Regions from separate parts of the Paenibacillus sp. BC26 genome, predicted to be linked through region 3. Evidence: predicted binding sites of a transcription regulator. Region 3 holds the regulator's gene; each other region holds the start of a gene.
What was found. The regulator Rex, encoded in region 3, represses fermentation and respiration genes when NADH is low (regulators of the CRP and FNR family bind a similar motif). The targets are predictions, from matches to a motif close to TTGTGAAATATTTCACAA.
Positions count from the first base shown of each region.

Region 1: a site for Rex is predicted at 3,170-3,187, ahead of BM412_RS09100 (helical membrane plugin domain-containing protein). Genes of this name have one in related genera too.
Region 2: a site for Rex is predicted at 3,027-3,044, ahead of nadA (quinolinate synthase NadA). Genes of this name have one in related genera too.

Region 1 covers NZ_FPAD01000001.1:2,107,586-2,114,583, reverse strand. Annotated here, with positions in the region: gene BM412_RS09115 (mannonate dehydratase) at 1-754, opposite strand, end outside; gene BM412_RS09110 (carboxymuconolactone decarboxylase family protein) at 1,107-1,448, opposite strand; gene BM412_RS09105 (NAD(P)/FAD-dependent oxidoreductase) at 1,521-2,699, opposite strand; gene BM412_RS09100 (helical membrane plugin domain-containing protein) at 2,719-3,141, opposite strand; gene BM412_RS09095 (carboxymuconolactone decarboxylase family protein) at 3,632-4,111, opposite strand; gene BM412_RS09090 (type 2 periplasmic-binding domain-containing protein) at 4,268-4,999, opposite strand; gene BM412_RS09085 (cell wall hydrolase) at 5,155-5,598, opposite strand; gene BM412_RS09080 (hypothetical protein) at 5,712-6,026, opposite strand; gene BM412_RS09075 (DUF6864 domain-containing function) at 6,023-6,388, opposite strand; gene BM412_RS09070 (GNAT family N-acetyltransferase) at 6,541-6,998, opposite strand, start outside.
Region 2 covers NZ_FPAD01000008.1:16,008-23,005, reverse strand. Annotated here, with positions in the region: gene hpt (hypoxanthine phosphoribosyltransferase) at 28-567, shown strand; gene ftsH (ATP-dependent zinc metalloprotease FtsH) at 672-2,693, shown strand; gene nadA (quinolinate synthase NadA) at 3,072-4,010, shown strand; gene nadB (L-aspartate oxidase) at 4,052-5,668, shown strand; gene nadC (carboxylating nicotinate-nucleotide diphosphorylase) at 5,661-6,560, shown strand; gene BM412_RS30490 (type III pantothenate kinase) at 6,557-6,998, shown strand, end outside.
Region 3 covers NZ_FPAD01000001.1:3,126,893-3,133,890, reverse strand. Annotated here, with positions in the region: gene panC (pantoate--beta-alanine ligase) at 1-818, shown strand, start outside; gene panD (aspartate 1-decarboxylase) at 733-1,116, shown strand; gene BM412_RS14005 (hypothetical protein) at 1,248-2,039, shown strand; gene dinG (ATP-dependent DNA helicase DinG) at 2,064-4,976, shown strand; gene BM412_RS13995 (redox-sensing transcriptional repressor Rex) at 4,973-5,629, shown strand; gene BM412_RS13990 (amidohydrolase) at 5,610-6,911, shown strand; gene BM412_RS13985 (cell wall elongation regulator TseB-like domain-containing protein) at 6,911-6,998, shown strand, end outside.

The DNA of each region.
Region 1 (6,998 bases), 1.0 Mb from region 3:
GGAAGCACTCTTGGAACTTCGGCATAGTGCCCTGCACGTCGCGAAAATGCACATAACAAATTTTATTGCTCGGGCCGAAATGCTGAATCATTTCCATGACATTCGCAGCTCCGTAGACCATCTCCGAACAGCAGCCCAGGCACAAATTCAATCCCCATGCATCGCTATTCGCCAACGCCTCCGCTTTCTTGAAGTTCTCCACTTTATAAAAAATTCTGGCCGTTCCGTCAAGCATGGCAACCGGCGGGTCGTCCGGATGCAGCGCAAGCCGCACACCTGATTGTTCAGCGACAGGAATCACGGCTTTTAGGAAATAAGCGTAGTTCTCCCACATGACTGCTTCGTCAGGTATTCGCACTTCTCGATTTGCAGCATACTTAACCTGGTTGATGCCATTGGCCGCAACGGCAAGATCGAAAGCTGTACACATGGCTCCGCCCCGGCCCGGCTCAGAAGAAGTCCGCCAAACGAAATTAGGCATGAAGTGATGGCCGAGGATTGGAATCCCAACACTCCCCATATGACGGATTATCGTGCAATAGTTCTCGATCTGCTCGTCCCTGCCGGGCAAACCGAGCATAATTTTGTCGTAGAAACGAATGGGAACATTTTCAATGGATTCCAAGAACAATCCGTTGTCTTCGCAAGTTTTCTTTAAAGCATATAAATCCTCGTACGCCCAACAGGATTCTCCGGGTAGATTCGGGGTGTTAAGCTGCATACTCGTTACACCTAATTGCTTGGCAAAAGTCATTGTTTCAGGAGTCAGCTCTTGCATTTGTCCTAAGGCAATCCGCATGTTTTGCTTCACACTTACTCACCGTCCAAGTCCAAATTTTAACTCACATTATTACAGTGTACGAGCAGCGGCGAGCGTTATGTCTATCAAGCAGATCACTTCCGTCTCGCCTACTCCGGGGATGTAACCGGTTGGCTGTAACACCATAATAAGACAAGTTATTTTACTTGGATAGGTGGAAAGTTTATTGTTACTCTGAAACCCGAGTCAGGCGTCCCGTTTCAGTCTTAAAGGCTACGTTAATCCGGTCCCATCCGTTGACTGACACGATCAAGAAACTGAGGTCCGAGATTTCTTGTTCGGAAAATTACTCTCGAACATCATCATATACTTCGATAGGAACGCCATCTTCAGGTAAATGAGTCAGAATTTCGGTCCATGTCAGAGCAGCACATTCCCGTGGAGTAAATAAAGCCGATTCCCGCCATGTTGCAACTTGATTCATGCGAAGCTCGCTCTCACCATGCTTCTTTGCTTGTGTGATGTGCAATCCCAGGCAAAACTCACATCCGTTTAATTGCGAAGTCCTGATCGAAACGAGATCGATTAATTTCGCATCCATCGTGCTTTCCCCCAAGGCATGGGTGAAAGCCAAGAACTTTTTGAAGAGGTTGGGTGATTGCTGAGCGAAATTCACACGTTGTGACATAGCTGCTGTGCCTCTCTTTACGGAAGTTTTTTGATTAGAAGATGTGACGAGTCCAACAACCGATAACCGAGCTTAGTAAGCCAGTAAGGATAATCCTTTGATATGCGTCAAGTAGCGAACATCGCTCGCTTTTTTCATCAAGGTTGCCGGCAATCCTTTTAATTCGATGCCGCTTTCGCCAATTATTCCAATGCCGTCCTTGCGCCCTAAGCTGGCGAGCGAACCGGAATTGACCGGCTCGAACGCAGCCATTTTGGTGCCATTAAAATATGCATGCAGGTTCTCACCGACATGCTCGCCCATTTGCCAGGCCAACTGGGCGGTCGGCGGATACGGTTGGCCGTCCGGCCCGAAGACGACGGCGCAGTCTCCGGCAAGGAATACATCCGAATGCGAGACAGATTGCAAGAATTCGTTGACCGTCGCACGGCCGCGATTGACTTCAATTCCGCAGTTCGCTACGAGCGAATTGCCTTGCACGCCGCCTGTCCATATGAAGGTGCCCGTTTCAATAGCCCTGCCGTCGCTCAGGCTGACCGTCGATCCATTCACTTCCGTAATCGTAAGTCCCGTCAGAAATTGAACGCGGCGAGCTTCAAGGCTCGTTACCGCACGCTCGATCAGGTCCGAAGAGAAGGTGGAGAGAACGGTTGATCTCGCTTCGACCAGGAACATGGACACTTCAGTAAAGTCGACGCCATGCGTGCGGCAGATGCCCGGCAGTTCGTCTGCCAACTCGCCAACGAGTTCGACGCCTGTCAGGCCGCCGCCGCCGATGACGAAAGTCGCATCCGCTTTGTTTTTCGACTTCGCATACGCAGCGATTCGTCCATGAACATGAGCGAAAATCCGCTTCGCGTCGTCGACCGATTTCAGCGTCAAGCTATTCTCCTGCAATCCTCGAATACCGAAGTAGTTCGTTTCGCTGCCGAGCGCAAGCACAAGCGCGTCGTAAGCGATTGAAGTGCCATTGTTCAGAATAACTTGGCGGCCATCCGGATCAATCTTGGACACGGTGCCGATCTTAAGGTCGATATTTTTGCCTTTGAATAACTTTGCGAGCGGCAAAGCGACGGCTTTCTCCGCGATGTTGCCTGCCGCCAGACGATGAAGTTCCGTAATAATTTGATGCGTTTCATACCGATTAATGACAGTAATCGCTGCTTCCTCCGCCGTGAATTGCTCGCGAGCGGAAAGCGCGCTGAGAAGTCCGCCGTAACCTGCACCCAAAATTACGATCTGCTTGCTCATGTCCCCATCTCCCTATTTATTATTTTCTTCTTTCGCCGAGTACATCCAAGTATGCTTTACTGAAGCGCAGCACCCGTTGAAGCTCAGGGTCTTTGAACATTCTCAGCATACCGAACAAGCCGATCTTGGACGTGTCTTGCTCCATGCGATTTCCGGCTTCGATGGCTGCCGACGCGTAATGCTTCGCTTTTTGTTCAATAGGCTTCACTACTTCCTTGACTGCGCCTACCGTGTCCTGAATCAACACACGGTCTCCCGCTACTTTCGTTGCCAAATCATATGTTTTCGTAAGCAGCGTCGTCATCTCGACGAGCTTTGGCAAGTTTTGAACCAGAATCTCCAAAGCCTCTTCTACTTCCGGCTTCAACAATTGATCTAATACGTCAGCCTGCTCGGCATTCAAATCGGATTCGTTTGGTGTAGGAATGGCTGTTTCCACCATGTCAATTCTCCTCCTTTAGTCTCCACGTACGTGAAAAACTTCACAATATGGCGCGTGGAATGAACCGCAAGGAAACAAGTCCGCAATGTCGGCTTTGAAATCATTCCTTGTTGTCCCCTCCATGTTTCTATAAATAAGACGATTGTAGACGGCAATGTGTGACATGCTTCAAGCAGGAGAATGAAGCGTAAAAACTTTAACGGTTGCCAGCGAGGCTAATTTGTAATAATAAGCGCTTTTACAAGGCTAACGGTTGTGACAGACGTTATTTGCAGCTAATTGGTCCATTTCCAGTGGAAACCGATTAAATAAGCTCGCTGGCAACCGTTAGCTTATACAAAGGGGCTATTTAGGCCAAATAACGGCTGCCATAACCGTTAGAGTTCGAATGAGACTAAGATCGACGCGTAATATCACCGAAATTTTCTAGACACACTGAAAGAACCCTATATAGGGTTCTTTGTTTGGTACATAGCTTCGCATTCTTTGGTTAGCTTAATCCTGCTTTCGTCAGTCCGTATGCTTCGTCGGCTGAACCCGGTACACTCTTGAAGCCGATGCTTATGCGATTCCAAGCATTAATGGCCATGATCGAGAAGGTCAGATCCGATAGTTCTTTGTCCGATAAATGTTCACGAACCTGGTTATATACCTCGTCACTCACGCCATGTTCAGGCAGCTTCGTCAGAATCTCGGTCCATTCCAGCGCTGCGCGCTCTCGCGGACTAAACAGCGTCGATTCCCGCCAAATGGGAAGGTGATAGAGACGAAGCTCTCTTTCGCCATGTATCTTGGCTTCCTTGGAGTGCATGTCCACGCAGAATCCGCACCCGTTCATTTGCGAAGCTCGGAGGTGAATCAGATCGAGGATGCTTTTCTCAATCGCACTATCCTTCTCTGCGCCGCTAAGCGCTATAAGCCTTTTGAAAAACTCCGGCGATTGCTGCATATAATTCACCCGTTGTGTCATACCTGTAACCCTCTTTTCGAATGGTAATGGAAGTTATCAGAACGAACTTTGTATATCGCTCGAAGCCGTCCCTCTCCTGCTTTATAATTCGCAACTCCCATCGGTTTAATTCTCAACATGATCAAGATTGGGCCAAGTCGCAGCCGGGATTGGCAGCTACTCGTTGAGCATCAAATTCACTTTATTTTGCAAGAGCCTCGCTACATCCTCTGCCGACTTCTGACCGCTAAAGAAAGACTCCGATTCCTGATAAATCATTTCTTGCAGATCCAAATCAGATGGTGTGAAATTCCAGTGATTCGCATGCATGAGCGAGCTTTTTAACTGATCCGGCATGCCTTTCTTCATCGTCACCTCGGTATCAAATTCTGTCCTGAGCTTGCCGGCGTTTGCAATTTTTTGCGCCATCAAATCATAGGCATTCTGGTTAATCGGAAAGCCATGCTTGGTATTCGAAACGGAAGCCGACTGTTCTTGGTCTTCCATCAGAAACTGTAGAAAATCCCAAGCTGCCTGCTGATGTACAGTATTCGCATTAATGCCTACTGTGCCAAACGTCGTGAAATAGCCTAAAACTTCATCCAAATCTTTACCGGAAGATGGTGTCGCTAGCAGGTCTATATCCACATTTGGATGCAGCATTTCGTATTTTTTGACTGCAGCTTTCATTTGATCGCTTAAATAATAAGTCGCGAACGACAGATGGACAGGGCTTGAATCGTTTTCATTCTGTGATGGCTGCTGTTCTTGTGATGCATTCATGGTTGGGGGCGAAGCGGATTCATTGGTTGTACCGCTAGTCTTCGGTGTCTCACTAATGGCCTGGTTATTACTGCAAGCTGAAAGTACTGCCGCCGTACTTACCATGATCCAAACAAGCTTCTTCATACGCTCTTCCTCGTTTCTAAATGAATGTGTGCTGGATAGGTTACTTTCACACTATAGAAGTGAAATGTGTCCAAATTCTCTTCCATATGTCTACAAAATGTCTTCATTTCGCAAAAAAAAGAAAAGCCCGTTCCCGGACTTTTCTTCCCTGACATTTAAAAAGTATTGTATATGTTCTCACATTCTTGCCCTGTCGGTTCATAAAAGCAATGCTTCTTCCATCGACCTGCGAACGGCTGATTATACCAAGTTGGCGGGCATGGGCCCGGATTGTCGAACGATCCCGGACGGAAATACCAGAGTGAGAATTTACCCGGCCAGTTCCGCTCCCCGTTCACTGCCCGTTGCGCCAGGCGGCGTTCCCTCTCTCTTGCACCTTGATAATACAAGCCATGCTGCAGCGCTTCGAACGCATGCGGCTGGTTGATCATTTGCGGTATCGTCCGGAGGTCTTTAAAATCGGAGCAATTCGCTCTTATTCGGTTAATGCCAACATTTCCAACAAGGAGCATGCCCATCTCGCCTTCGGTCTCAGCTTCAGCTCGAAGCAACCTTGCCAGCATATCAATATCCTGTTTTCTGGCCTTTACGACTGCCATTGGCTCACCTCTTTAGATTTCTAGACTCATCATATTGTGAGAGGAGCGGATATGTTACTCAGGCAGCATAATCTTCTATGTTATTGAGGAATAGACAAGCAATGGGAACGATGCTAGCCTCCGCTGTCCTTAGATTTCGAACCGATCAAATAACCGATGATCGTCGATTCTACCGGAAGCACCACGAGCGTCCACATTTCCTTCAAACCAAAATCAGGTGACCGATATTGATCGGGGATCAACGTATAAACCAGCGCGATGAGAAGAACGCCAAGCGTAATCGTGCCAACGATATACAGACGGACGTTCTCGCCCGAGCCGAAGAATTTGCCGAGGAAACCAAGCTCTGCTTTGCGTTTATCATTCTCGGCGTTTGCCGCAATGATCTTGCCGGCTACGCGCGGATCCTGTATTTCGATTTTGTTCATGCAGGCACGACCCCCTCGCCCGAGAAGAATGTGAAGGCCAGTGTCCAGGACGTCGCATCGTAATTGATGGTCACTTCGTAACTTAGCGAGAGTTTGCGGTTGTTTAAGACGCCGAGTTGGATCATATCTTGATTGCCGGTCGGCTTGCCCCGCGGAAAATTGACGCAAGCGATGCGGACTTCATTGTATCGAACCAGCCGGATATCCGTCATGAAGTCGTCTCGTTCCGATTCCTGTTCAATACAGAATACGAACGTCAGCGGATCGTTCTCTTCCGACAACACGATTTCAATCGGATTCATACCGTAGGCGAGTACGCGGCCGTGATAAACGGCTTCGAAGCCGCCGGACGTTATTTTCATCGTTATCCCTCCGCAGCGAATGTCATCGAACAAGCTCACTATTACAGTGTACGAGCATGCGTGGGAGTTCATGTCTTTTAGGATTAGGCATCTTTGTGTCCGGGGCTGCTTCTACAGCAATTAATCTTTGTTCGTACTTGAATCAAAGTATTTCACGGGATTCCCCTTACTGTCCCTTTCATTCGGATTACTTTCCCGTCTTGTTCCAAACCCATTTCCTGCATGCCATTGTTATGATAGAAACGTAATGCGGATCGATTAGTAGAGGAAACCAGAAGCTGATATTCCTTAATGCCATTGTTTTCAAAGAACCGAAGCGCGTATTCGTGGAGTTCCTTACCTAATCCGATCCCGCGTTTTTCAGGAACCAAGTAATAAAGATGGACATAACCGATTTTGCGATCATTGACTTCTTTGATTGTAAGCTCAAGCTGGCCGATCGGTATTTCGTTTTCCATTGCTACTACTAGTCCGCCTGGAAATTGCTTTGATTTTTCGCTTACCCATTCGATATATTCCTCTTCATTCCCGAAGTCCTGATCGGAACCGAAACTGACAATAAAGGAATCTCTGCGAAACGCAATTATGAACGTTCTATGTTGGATGACAT
Region 2 (6,998 bases), on a different contig from region 3:
GGCAAGAACCATTTAGGAGGGCCCGTGTTGCTGAACGACATTCAAGAAGTACTTTACGACGCAGACCAAATTCAGCAGAAAGTAAAAGAACTAGGCGATACCATTAGCCGCGAATTCGAGGGGCGTAATCCACTCGTTATCTGCGTACTTAAAGGCGCTTTTATTTTTATGGCTGACTTGGTTAAGACCATCACAATTCCGGTCGAACTCGACTTTATGGCGGTGTCCAGCTACGGACAATCGACCAAAACAAGCGGTGTTGTGAAAATTATCAAGGACCTTGACACGTCGGTGCAAGGCCGGGACGTACTCATTGTTGAAGATATTATCGACAGTGGACTTACGCTCAGCTACCTCATCGATGTGCTGGAGCGCCGCAATGCCAAGTCCATCACGCTTGTTACGCTGTTTGATAAGCCGGCAGGCCGCAAGGTGGAATTGGAAGCGGACTATAAAGGATTTGTATTGCCGGACGCATTTGTCGTCGGGTACGGGCTTGATTATGCGGAGCATTACCGCAACTTGCCGTTTATCGGCATTTTGAAGCCTGAGGTTTACGAGAAGTAAGGTTAAGTCAGTCCATGCAATCAGCCATGTACCGATGGCTCCCGCATGCGGGGGCTTATCGTGCAAGGTCATCTTATTTTTTGCGTCTTGAGAGGAGGTAGGGGATGAATCGGATCATCCGCAATACTGGCTTTTATTTGATTATTTTTTTGGTGACCGTCGGGATCTTCCAATTTATCAGCAGCCAAAATGACTCCACCACTGAAATCCGTTACGATCAATTTAGGCAGGAACTGGCTAATGACAATGTGAAGCAAGTTGAGCTTCAATTCGACGGCTACTCTTACTTGATCACCGGTGAGTACAAGAACAAACCGGAAAATTCGGATTCAGCCCAATTCTACACCCATTCCAGCGTTGAGGAATACGTCGTTAAAGAAGTAACCGACGCGCAGCTAAAAAACAAATTCGCAATGGAAGTTAAGCCGATGGAAGGACAGAGCATCTGGCTCACCTTCTTGACCTCAATCATTCCATTCGTGATCATCTTTATTTTGTTCTTCTTCCTGATCAATCAGGCGCAAGGCGGCGGCGGCAAAGTGATGAACTTTGGCAAGAGCCGTGCCAGATTGTACAACGAAGAGAAGAAACGCGTTACATTCGAGGATGTGGCAGGCGCCGACGAGGAGAAGCAAGAGCTTGTCGAGGTCGTCGAGTTCTTGAAGGATCCGCGTAAATTCGCAGCCGTAGGCGCTCGTATTCCGAAAGGGGTACTTCTTGTCGGCCCTCCGGGTACAGGTAAAACGTTGCTTGCTCGTGCAGTAGCAGGCGAAGCAGGCGTGCCGTTCTTCAGCATCTCCGGTTCGGACTTCGTTGAAATGTTCGTCGGTGTCGGTGCTTCCCGTGTTCGTGACTTGTTCGAGAATGCGAAGAAGAACGCACCATGTATTATCTTTATCGATGAAATCGATGCCGTTGGACGTCAGCGCGGCGCCGGTCTCGGCGGCGGACATGATGAGCGCGAACAAACGCTCAATCAGCTCCTCGTTGAAATGGACGGCTTCGGTGCAAACGAAGGCATCATTATCGTGGCGGCAACTAACCGTCCGGATATTCTCGATCCTGCCCTTCTTCGTCCAGGCCGTTTCGACCGTCAAATTACGGTTGACCGTCCGGATGTCAAAGGCCGTGAAGCCGTACTGAAAGTGCATGCGCGCAATAAGCCGCTTGCCAAAGACGTGAAACTCGATGTAATCGCGAAGCGGACAACGGGCTTTACCGGTGCGGATCTGGAGAACCTGCTTAACGAAGCAGCCCTTCTTGCCGCCCGCCGCAACAAGAAAGACATCGCGATGACCGAAGTGGACGAAGCGATTGACCGTGTTATCGTCGGTACCGAGAAACGCAGCCGCGTCATCAGTGACCGTGAGAAACGGATCGTGGCTTACCATGAAGCGGGCCATACGATTGCAGGCTATTTCCTAGAGCATGCGGATCAGGTTCACAAAGTTACGATTATCCCGCGCGGACGCGCAGGCGGATATGTCATCATGCTTCCTAAAGATGGCGACCGCATGCTGACGACGAAGCAGGAATTGCTCGATAAAGTAACCGGATTGCTGGCCGGCCGCGTAGCGGAAGAAATCTACATCGGCGAAATCGGCACAGGCGCATACAGCGATTTCAAATCAGCGACGAGCATTGTTCGTGCGATGATTATGGAATACGGCATGAGCGACAAGCTTGGACCGATGCAATTCGGCAGCAGCTCGCAAGGCCAAGTCTTCTTGGGCCGTGACATCGGACATGAGCAGAACTACTCCGATGCCATTGCTTATGAAATTGACCAAGAGATGCAGAGCTTCATTCAAGACTGCTATGCTCGTGCGAAGAAGCTTCTTACGGAGAAGAGCAAGGAAATGCATCTTATTGCACAAACGCTCCTTACCGAAGAAACGTTGGAAATTGAGCAAATCAAGCGTCTGATCGAAAGCGGTACAGCAGAAGGCGGCGAAGGCGAAGGCAGTTCAAACATCGTTTCCGCAGAGCCGAAAGCAGAGCCGATTATCGATACGATTGGCGGCGTGAAGGTTCGCATTGGCTCGAAAGAGGCAGGCGAAGTGGCACCTCCGATTGATCCGGACAACAGAGAAAACGACGACGACGACGGTACGCCGAAGTCCTAGTGAAATAGTAGTCGATAGTCCACAAAGGCTGTCCGTTTGCAGGCAACTGCGCGGGCAGCCTTTTTTGCGAAAGGGCGCTTTAGCGCTATAGTCGGAGGACGAGTAAGCTTGGAGGCTTCGTGACTTCCTTACTTACGAAAACCTTCCGTAGATCGGTTAAAACGGCCTCTTTTGTCTGTTGACAGCGTACACTACCTTGTGTAAATTTAAGGTTAATCCCTTGTAAAGGCTCTTGCGAATCAAGCGGCTTATGACGTGGGCATGATAAGGAATATGAAATACACAGCGGAATAAGGGCATTTTCGATAAATCAGGGTGAACGAACAGCCAAGTTTGTGCATCAGTTCACAAAGTTAGTGAAAAGAGGGGAATTTAGCTATGGAAGCATTGGCTCTCGAAAGGAAAGCGGAACAAAACCGCGAACTACGGGAACGATTGTTGCAATTGAAGAAAGAGCGTAACGCCATTATACTTGCGCATTATTATCAGCGTGATGAAATTCAAGAAGTGGCTGATTTCCGCGGAGACTCCTTCCTGCTGGCGCAGAAGGCTGCGGAAACAGACGCAGATGTAATCGTGTTTTGCGGCGTTCATTTTATGGGCGAAAGCGCTAAAATTCTGGCGCCGAACAAGACGGTCATCATTCCCGATGAGCGTGCCGGCTGTCCGATGGCTGACATGGTCAACGTCGACGGCTTGCGGAAGCTGAAAGCTCAGCATCCGAATGCGAAAGTCGTGACTTATATTAACTCCTCCGCCGAGATCAAAGCAGAGACTGATATTTGCTGTACATCAGCTAATGCCGTGCGTGTTGTGAATTCGGTCGATTCCGATGAAATTATTTGGGTACCGGATAAAAACCTTGGCCATTACGTGCAGCAAAAGACGGACAAAAAAATGATCATCTGGGAAGGCTACTGCAACACGCATGACATGCTGACCGTCAAAGATGTAGAAGAGATGAAAGCGAAATACCCGAACGCGCAGTTCGTCGTTCACCCTGAATGTCGTCCTGAAGTAGTAGCGCTTGGCGATTTCGTCGGCAGTACAACCGCTATTATCAAATATTGTAAAGAATCGGATTGCCAAGAATTTATCGTCGGAACCGAGGATGGCACAGGGTATCAGCTGCGTCTGGACAGCCCGAACAAGACCTTCCATTTCGCAACGAAATACTTGGTTTGCCCGAACATGAAAGTTAACAACCTGAAGAAGCTTGTTAAATGTCTGGAAACGATGCAGCCGCAAATTTACGTACCGGAGCAGGTTGCCAATCAAGCCCGTCTATCCCTGGAGCGCATGTTACAAGTGAAGTAGCATGCGCTACTCTCTTTCCATGAGAAAGGAAAGTTGCACTTATGATTCCACGTTATCTCGTAGATGTTGAACTCGAAGGGCTTCCAGTCATTCATAAAGATGTCATTGTTATCGGGGCCGGCATTGCCGGTCTTTTTACCGCAATTAAAGCCAGTGAAACGAATGATGTGCTCATGATTACGAAGAAGTCGCTGATGGACAGCAATACGCGTTATGCCCAGGGCGGCATCGCAGCCGTTATTTCCGAGGACGACTCCCCGGCTTATCACCGTCAGGATACGCTTATTGCCGGAGCCGGGCTTTGTTCGCATGAAGCTGTCGATGTGCTCGTGCATGAAGGTACGAAAGGCGTAGAGGACTTGGTCCGGATGGGTACGCAGTTTGACCAAGAGAACGGCGAGTTTGCGCTCACCAAGGAAGGTGCGCACAGTCAGCGTCGTATTTTGCATGCCAACGGGGATGCGACCGGTTTCGAAATCGTGCGTGCCTTGTCGGAGAAAGCGATTGCGAATCCGCGCATTGAGGTTTGGGATGACCATTTTGTCATTGATCTGATTACCGATGACGGTGTTTGCGTAGGCGCGTTGGTGCAGAAGCCGGATGGGCAGCGACTGTTCGTGCGCGGCAAAGCAACGATTCTTTGCTCCGGCGGAGCAGGGCAGCTGTATCGTTATACGACCAATCCAGAAGTGGCTACCGGAGACGGCATTGCAATGGCTTATCGTGCAGGTGCTTACATACAAGACGTGGAGTTTATTCAATTTCATCCGACATCGCTTTGTTACCCGGGCGCGCCTAGGTTTCTGATATCGGAAGCAGTGCGCGGCGAAGGGGCGGTACTGCGTAACATTCGCGGTGAGCGGTTTATGGAGAAATACCATGAGCAGCTTGAGCTGGCTCCTCGGGATGTCGTGGCGCGGGCGATCGTAAGCGAGATGGAAGCGACCAAATCCACCTTCGTATATATTGACGTGACGCATGAATCCGCGGATATGGTGAGGCACCGGTTCCCGAACATTTATGAATTCTGTTTGAATTTCGGACTTGATTTGACGTCGGATTGGATTCCCGTAGCGCCTGCGGCGCATTATATGATGGGCGGCGTAAAAACCGACTTGAACGGCGAGACCAATTTGCATCGCTTGTTCGCTTGCGGCGAATGCTCATCGACCGGGGTTCATGGAGCGAATCGATTGGCGAGCAATTCGTTATCCGAAGCGATTGTGTTCGGACGGCGGATTGTGGAGCGTATTAACGCGTTGCATCCGCTTGAAGGGCATACAGATGTTCACTTGAATTCTCTGAAGCGGAGCGAAGCACCGATTCAGGCGGTGGTCGAGAAGCGTTTGAAGCTGCAGAAGACGATGGTGCGTTATGTCGGGCTCAATCGTGATGCTAACGGGCTGAACAGAGGGCTTGAAGAGCTCAAGAAGCTGCGTTCGATTTTCCAATCCGTCATTACGAAGCGAGAAGAATATGAGTTTGCGAATCTGCTGACCTGTGCAATGCTAACGGCAGAGTCTGCCCTGGCACGGGAAGAAAGCCGCGGCGCGCATAGTCGGGAAGATTTTCCGGAGCGAAATGATCAGCTCTGGCGCAAGCATACCGTCCTCCACCGGGAGAACGGGATAACAGAGGAGCGAATTGAAGATGTATGAAGCACAATTTGCAGCGGCGTTCGGGAACAGTGCGGCTGATACGCTGCGGGCCCAAATAAGGGCGTGGCTTGCTGAGGATATCGGTTCTGGCGATATTACCAGCTGGGCGACGATCCCTGCGGGAACGCGTTCGATGGCCGTCATTCATGTGAAGGAGGATGGCATACTGGCAGGTGTGCCGATTGCTCGCCTTGTTTTCGAGGTAGTCGACCCCACACTGGAATTCCGTCCATTGGCAGCGGACGGCGATGCTGTGACGAAAGGCACGATACTGGCTGAAGTCGAAGGCAGTACGCACAGCATTCTCACAGGCGAGCGCTTAGCGCTGAATTTGATGCAGCGGTTGTCCGGCATTGCGACCAAGACCCGCGCTTTTGTCCAAGCCATTGAAGGGCTTCCTGCACGTCTGGTCGATACGCGCAAGACCACGCCGGGGCATCGGCTGCTTGAGAAGTATGCCGTGCGGGTGGGCGGCGGATTCAACCATCGTTTCGGGTTATACGACGCGGTTATGATCAAAGATAATCACATCAAAGGCTCAGGCGGGATTACCGGCGCTGTTCAGGCCGCTCGCCATGCGATTCCCCATACAATGAAAATCGAAGTGGAGACGGAGTCGCTTGCCCAAGTGGAGGAAGCGCTCGCGTGCGGCAGCGATATTATCATGCTCGACAACATGACCAATGACCTCATGCGTGAAGCTGTGGCGCGCATCAAGGCAAGCTCGCCGCATGTCATTGTTGAGGCGTCCGGCGGCGTGAATTTGACTACCATTCGCAGCATTGCGGAGACAGGGGTCGATGTCATTTCCGTTGGCGGGCTGACGTATTCGTTCCAATCCCTCGACATTAGTCTGGATTTGAATGGGAAGAAAGGAGGCCCAGCAGCATGATCGTCGTTGTGGACGTAGGCAATACGAACATTGTGCTGGGCATCTACCAAGCTCGCAAGCTGCTTTACCACTGGCGCCTAAGCACGAATCGTTCGGCAACGGTGGATGAATACGGCATTATGATTCACAATTTGTTTCAAATCGCGGGGGTAAAGCTGGATCAGATCGAGGGCGTTATCATCTCTTCTGTTGTGCCGCCGCTTATGCGTACGTTGGAACAGCTTTGTCAGAAATACCTGCGCCAATCTCCACTGATTGTCGGGCCGGGCATCAAGACCGGACTTAACATTCGTTACGAGAATCCGCGCGAGGTTGGCGCGGATCGCATCGTTAACTCCATTGCAGGCATCGAGAAATATGGCGCGCCGCTGATCGTTGTCGATTTCGGCACCGCTACGACTTTTGATTATATTGACGCAGGCAACAATTATCTGGGCG
Region 3 (6,998 bases):
ATTATACCGTTTTAACCATATTTGTTAACCCGCTTCAATTTGGACCTAACGAAGATTTCGATCGCTATCCAAGGGACTTGGAGCGGGATTCCGCTCTTGCCGTTGCGAATGGGATCGATTTGCTGTTTGCACCGACCGTTCAAGAGATGTATCCGAGCAAACCGCTGACCAAAGTGCTGATCAGCGAAGTGACGGAACGCTTGTGCGGTGCCTCGCGACCGGGACATTTCGATGGTGTCGGCATCGTTGTCAGCAAGCTGTTTAATCTGGTTCAACCGGATCGCGCTTATTTCGGCATGAAAGACGCCCAGCAGGTTGCAGTTATCGAGCAGATGGTACATGATCTCAATATGCCGGTCCAGATTGTACGCTGCGAAACGATACGCGAAGCAGACGGCCTCGCCATGAGCTCGCGCAATGTGTATCTAAGCGCCGATCAGCGTAAGCAGGCCGTTATATTGTCAGAAACGCTTAGAGCGGCTGACAGCTGGCTCAAGCAGCCTGGAATGACGCGTATGAAGCTGTCTAAGCTAATCGCGGATTCCATTCGTTCCGTTCCGCTTGCGGAGATTGATTATGCAGAACTTCTTACTTACCCGACCTTATCGCCTATTGATGCCAATACGGAATTATCCGCTCTATCTCAAACCATTATTATTGCGCTTGCGGTCAAATTCGGCAGCACGCGTTTGATCGACAATCGTTTATTTCAACTCGGCGGAGGTGACACAAATGTTCAGAACAATGATGAAGTCCAAACTTCACCGGGCGACCGTCACGGAAGCGAACCTCAACTATGTGGGCAGCATCACCATTGATGAGGACTTGATGGAACTTGCCGATCTTTGGCCTAATGAGAAAGTTCAAATCGTAAATAATAATAACGGTGCCCGTCTGGAAACGTACGTCATTACCGGGCCGCGCGGCTCCGGCGTGATCTGTTTGAACGGCGCGGCGGCACGGCTGGTACAGCCTGGCGATAATGTCATTATTATCGGTTACGGCATGATGACCGACGAGGAAGCGCGAACGTACAAGCCAAAGGTTGTCATCCTTGATGCAGAAAACAAGCCTGTTCAAATGCTTGAGCAGGAATTGCATGCCACTATTTTGTAAACCGTCGTCAGCCGCAAACTTGATGCCAGCGCTGTGAAACGTCTGGGACTGAGTATGAAAAGCAGTGCCGGGGCAAAGAATGAGCATAACAAATTCACTTCTATCCTGGCGTGAAGGTGGGTGCGTACGATATGTTCAAACATGTATTTGCTACCATGCAGGAAATGCTCGAAGAAATTATTATCCATTATCCGCACGCTAACGGCGCACAACGCAAGCAGCTTGATGAACAGTTGTCATCTCTTAAACAGTTCAGCGATACGTTTATTGAGGAATGGCTTCAATTTGAAGAGAAGATGGCGGATTTCCGAGATCTGCAGCTGGCACATTCAAAAGGCAGCTCTGCCGGCCAAGCACCGCTTAAGCCGGCAGCACCTGCATCAGCACCCGTTTACCCTAAGATCATCTCGGCCGTTCCTACACCGCCTGCCTTGCAGCAGAAGCCTGCTGCAGGAAGCAAAGGGAATCAAAGCACGGCTGACTCCGACGAGAAGACAGATCCATTAGATGATGATGCCGTGATTGAAATGCAGCAGGCGATGTCCAAAGGTCAAGGCTATTTTAAATTATTTATGTTTAAAGATGCGTTCAAGCATTTCCAAGATGCGGTCAGAAGATCGCCGGATGATAATCGTGCTCGGCTGTTTCTAGGTATGACATGCATGCATTTGCAGGAATGGCACGAAGCTCAGCGTCACTTCCAGCTGCTCGTAGAAGTTACCGAGCATCCGAAGTGGAAGGCGCTTGGCCTCAACGCACTGGGCTGCATACAAGCTGTCCGCATGAATTTAGAACAGGCGGCCGTCTATTTTGAGAAGGCCCATGAAGCGGATCCTAATTTTACCGATCCATTGTCGAATATGAAGTCATGCGAGCAGCATGCAGGCCAGCTATCCTTGTTGTTCGGGAGTGGCCAGCTTTAGTTTTTGTGAGAGGATACTTACCGGATGAATTATGCCGTACTGGATTTGGAAACGACCGGTCATAGTGCCGGCGATGAAATGATACAAGTAGGTCTTGTGCTGCTGGATGAACAATTAAACGTTGTTCATTCATACAGTACGTTCGTCAAACCGACGATTGCGATTCCGCCCTTCATCACGCAGCTAACCGGCATCGACGAGTCGATGGTCGCGGAAGCGCCGGATCTTGATGAGGTGCTGCTGGAGCTCATACCGCTGCTCAGCGACGCTGTTCTCGTTGCGCACAATGTCGGCTTTGATGCAGGCTTCCTCAACTCGGCGCTTGATCGTTGCGGTTATTTGCCTTTCGACGGAAGACGGCTGGATACGATTGATTTATTGCGAATCCTTTATCCGACTTTAACGACCTATCAGCTGGGCGCGGTGACGGAATTGTTCGGAATCGAGCATGATCAGCATCACCGCGCGGACAGCGATGCGATGGCAACGGCGGAGCTGTTCGTCAATTGCTATAACAAGCTGCAGGGTTTGCCGCTGTTAACGCTGCAGCGACTGGCTAATTTGCTTGGCGATGATCTGGATGATTTGGGCTGGTTCGTCTCCCAAATGGCATTCCTGAAAGAAACGCAAACGTCGATCGATCCTGATGCTTATCATTACTTCCGACAATTTGCCATGAAGGCAGGCGATTGGTCAGAAGAACAGCATCCGAGGGAGAACATGGATGAGGAAGCCGGAGCGTCCGTGACAGACTGGACGTTCCCGCAATTTCTGTCGCATATCAAGAACGAAATTGCGGCCCTTATTTCCGGTTATGAAGAACGGGAACCGCAAAATATGATGTTCCAAGAAGTGATTGATGCGCTGGAAGAGGAGCGTCATTTGCTCATAGAAGCGGGTACAGGCACAGGAAAGTCGCTGGGTTACCTGATCCCGGCTCTGTACTATGGTGTCCAGCACAACAAGAAGATAGTCGTCAGCACGCACACGATTAACCTGCAGGAACAACTGCGGGCGCGCGATCTGCCGCTTCTGCAGGCTGTCATGCCTTATCCATTCCGAGCCGCCGTCTTTAAAGGACGCGGCAATTATTTATGTTTGCGCAAGTTTGAAGGTAAAGTAAATATGCGCGATTTCGCTTCACCGGCGGAGGACAGAATAACGGCTTCGCAGATGGTCGTATGGCTGAGTGAATCGAATCATGGGGATCAGGAAGAACTCAATTTTGGCAATCGCGGTGCTGATTTCTGGGGAACGGTTGCAAGTGACACCGATTCCTGTCTCAATCGCGCCTGTCCGTGGTTCAAACGGTGCTACTATCACCGGGCGAAGCAAGAAGCGAACATTGCGGATGTCGTCATCACGAACCATTCCATGCTCTTTACGGATATAAGAGCTGACCATCGCTTGCTTCCCGGTTACGAGCATCTCATCCTCGATGAGGCGCATCATCTGGAAGAAGTTGCGGGTAAACATCTGGGAACACAGGTTTCATATTATTCCGTTCAGCATCCTGTCCTAAGACTCTGCAAAGATGCGCGCAATGGTCAATTGATAGCACTTAAGAGCAGACTCGCGAATGAAGATGTCGAGAAAACGCAGAAATGGCGCGAGGAAATCGATGAAGTTGTTCCGGTATTCGGTGACTTGCGCGATGAATGGGATCGCTTGTTTGAAATGTTATACACGCTGATGGGTAACGGGGCTTCCGGAACGAAGAGCTCAGGGGATGCCTCAAACGGCGAAACCGGGCAATTCGTGCTTAGACTCCGCAGCGGTAAGCTGCCGGATTATTGGTCGGATGCACAGCTCATTGAGGAAGCGATTAACGGATACTTAAGCCAAATCATCCGTCCTCTTGATAAAGTGTTTGCAGCTATCAAAGAAGAGATCGATGATCCGGGCATCGCCGCGCTGGTGACAGATTTAAGCGGTACTATCAAGGATCTGTCCCGGGCTCGAGATGATCTGCGCCAATTCATGAAAGCCGATAAGACAGATATGGTATATTGGCTGGAAGCCAACAGCAATTCCAGAGCGAAATCGATTCAGCTATATGCTGTACCTGCCGATGTGAGCAGCCAGCTGCGGACTTATTTCTTCGATATCAAGAAAAGCGTTATTCTCACTTCCGCGACCTTATCCGTTCAGAAATCATTTCAATATGCATGCGAGCAGTTAGGTCTGACGCAAGATGAGGAGCAGGGTCGCCTGAAGACGGTTCAGCTGCCGTCACCGTTCAATTACAGGGAACAAGCGCTGGTTATTATTCCGCGAAACTTTCCTGTACTGAAAGGAGCTGCCGGTGATCCTCAGTTCAATGACATGCTGGTGAAATCACTGACAGAGGCGGCGATCGAGACAAACGGTCGTATGCTCGTTCTGTTTACGTCCTATCGGATGCTCAAGCAGGTATATGATCCGCTCAAGGAAGCGCTGGCGATGAGCGGCATTCACGTTCTGGGACAGGGTATTGACAGCAGCAATCGAAGCAAACTTACACGGAGATTCCAACAGCAGCAAGCTTCTGTTCTTCTTGGAACAAGCAGCTTCTGGGAAGGCGTAGACATTCCAGGGGATGCGCTGACTTGTCTGGCCATCGTGAGACTGCCTTTCCAGCCGCCAAACCATCCGCTCGTAGAAGCGAAGTCTGAATTGCTGCAGGAGCAGAAGCAGAATCCGTTTATGAAGCTTTCCATCCCGCAAGCGGTAATCCGCTTTAAGCAAGGCTTTGGCCGTCTTGTTCGGACCGGCAAGGACCGCGGCATCGTTCTTATCTACGATACAAGAGTGATCGATACGTATTACGGCAAATATTTTCTATATTCCTTGCCGGGGCCGAAGATCGAGCATATGCATTTAGAGCAGATTGTGCCGCGGATACGGGAATGGCTTGCACCAAGTCCAAGTCCAAGTGAAGAAGAGGTGGAGAAATGAAGCCGATGAAAATATCCGAGGCGGTCGTTCGCAGACTTCCGGTTTACCTGCAGGTCTTGAACGATCTGAACATGCGGGATGTCCAGACGGTTTCATCACAAGATCTTGGCAACAAGCTGGATCTGAATCCGGCACAAATCAGAAAGGATCTCGCATACTTCGGCGATTTCGGCCGAAAAGGGATCGGCTATGACGTCACTTATCTCATCGAGAAAATCCGTCAAATTCTAAAACTGGACCAGCCGCTGAATGTAGGGTTGGTCGGTGCCGGCAACTTAGGCCGAGCACTGTGCAACTATAATACGTATTTGAAGGATAATATGAAAATTACGGCAGTCTTCGATGTTCATCCTTCTATGGTTGGTGCCTCCATTAACGGGTTGACGGTATTGCCGATGGATAAGCTGAAGGAAACGGTCGCTGCGTGCAACATCCGCATAGGGATCATTACAGTACCTGCAATTGAAGCGCAGAATGTGGCGGATAAATTCGTGGAGGCCGGTGTCGATGGCATCTTGAATTTTGCGCCAACCATTCTCAGAGTTCAGGAGCATGTACGAATCCATTATGCGAATTTCACCACTGAGCTGCTGAGCTTAGCGTATTACTTGGATGAAGAAGGGGTCGACGAGAATGAAACGGTTGTGGATTGAGAACGGAACGTTTGTCACAATGGACGAGGAGCGTCCCGTAGTGAAAGGCCATATGGTCGTAGAAGGCGATACAATACTATATCTGGATGAGCTGGCTCCGGATCCGGCACCCGCTGGGGCCGAACGTATAGATGGCCAAGGGCTTGTGTTCATGCCTGGTTTGATTAATACACACGGACATGCTGCGATGTCCTTGCTTCGCGGGTATTCCGATGACGAAGCGCTGCAAGTATGGCTCGAGCAGAAGATGTGGCCGATGGAAGGCAAATATACGGACGAGGATGCGCGCTGGGGAACGGCCCTTGCCGTCGCCGAGATGCTGAAATCCGGAACGACAACGTTCGTCGACATGTATGATCGGATGCATATCGTAGCCGGTGTTGTAGAGCAATCCGGTATGCGCGGACTGCTTACGCGCGGTGTCATTGGACTTTGCCCGCCGGATGTGCAAACGGCGAAGCTGGACGAAGCGAAGCAATTCGCGCAAGAGTGGAATGGACGAGCAAATGGCCGCATTCGTACGATGCTTTCGCCGCATGCTCCGTACACATGCCCGCCCAATTATATCGCACGTATCGTTGAGGCTGCGAATGAATTGGATCTGCCGCTACATACGCATATGTCGGAAACGGCTGCGGAAGTGCAGTTCAACGTCAATGATTACGGCTGCCGTCCGGTTGAGCACCTGGACAAGCTTGGTTTCTTCTCCCGCCCGGCTTTGGTCGCGCATGCGGTTCATCTAAACGATGAAGAGATTGCCCTTCTTGCCGAGCGTGGCGTAAGTGTTTCCCACAACCCTGCAAGCAACTTGAAGCTTGCGAGCGGAATTGCCCGAGTACCCGATTTGCTCAAAGCCGGCGTAACCGTATCTCTGGGTACGGACAGTGCGGCAAGCAATAACAATTTGGACCTGTTTGATGAAATTCGTTTGGCTGCACTTATTCACAAAGGAATCTCCGGCGACCCAACTGCGATTCCGGCTTGGGAAGCACTTAAGCTCGGTACCGTATACGGTGCGCGCGCAATCTGGCAAGAAGAGCGCCTGGGCGCACTTAAACCGGGCATGAAGGCTGACTTCATCGCTCTGAATATCGAACAGCCGCATTTCTATCCTCAAACTGAAATTGTCTCCCATCTGGTCTATTCCGGTTCCGGCCGTGACGTTGTTCACGTTTGGGTTGATGGTGTTCAAGTGGTGAAGCAAGGCGAGTGCGTCTTCCTGGACGAAGCGCAAATTCGCGCTGAGGCGCAGCGCTGCTTCGAAAGGCTGCTCTCGAGCTAATGCGCGCCAATCGACGCAAAAGACCGCCGGTCATGTCAGCAGGCCGATGGATAACACTTAGCGCTGCCTTGATTATTCTTATCTTGG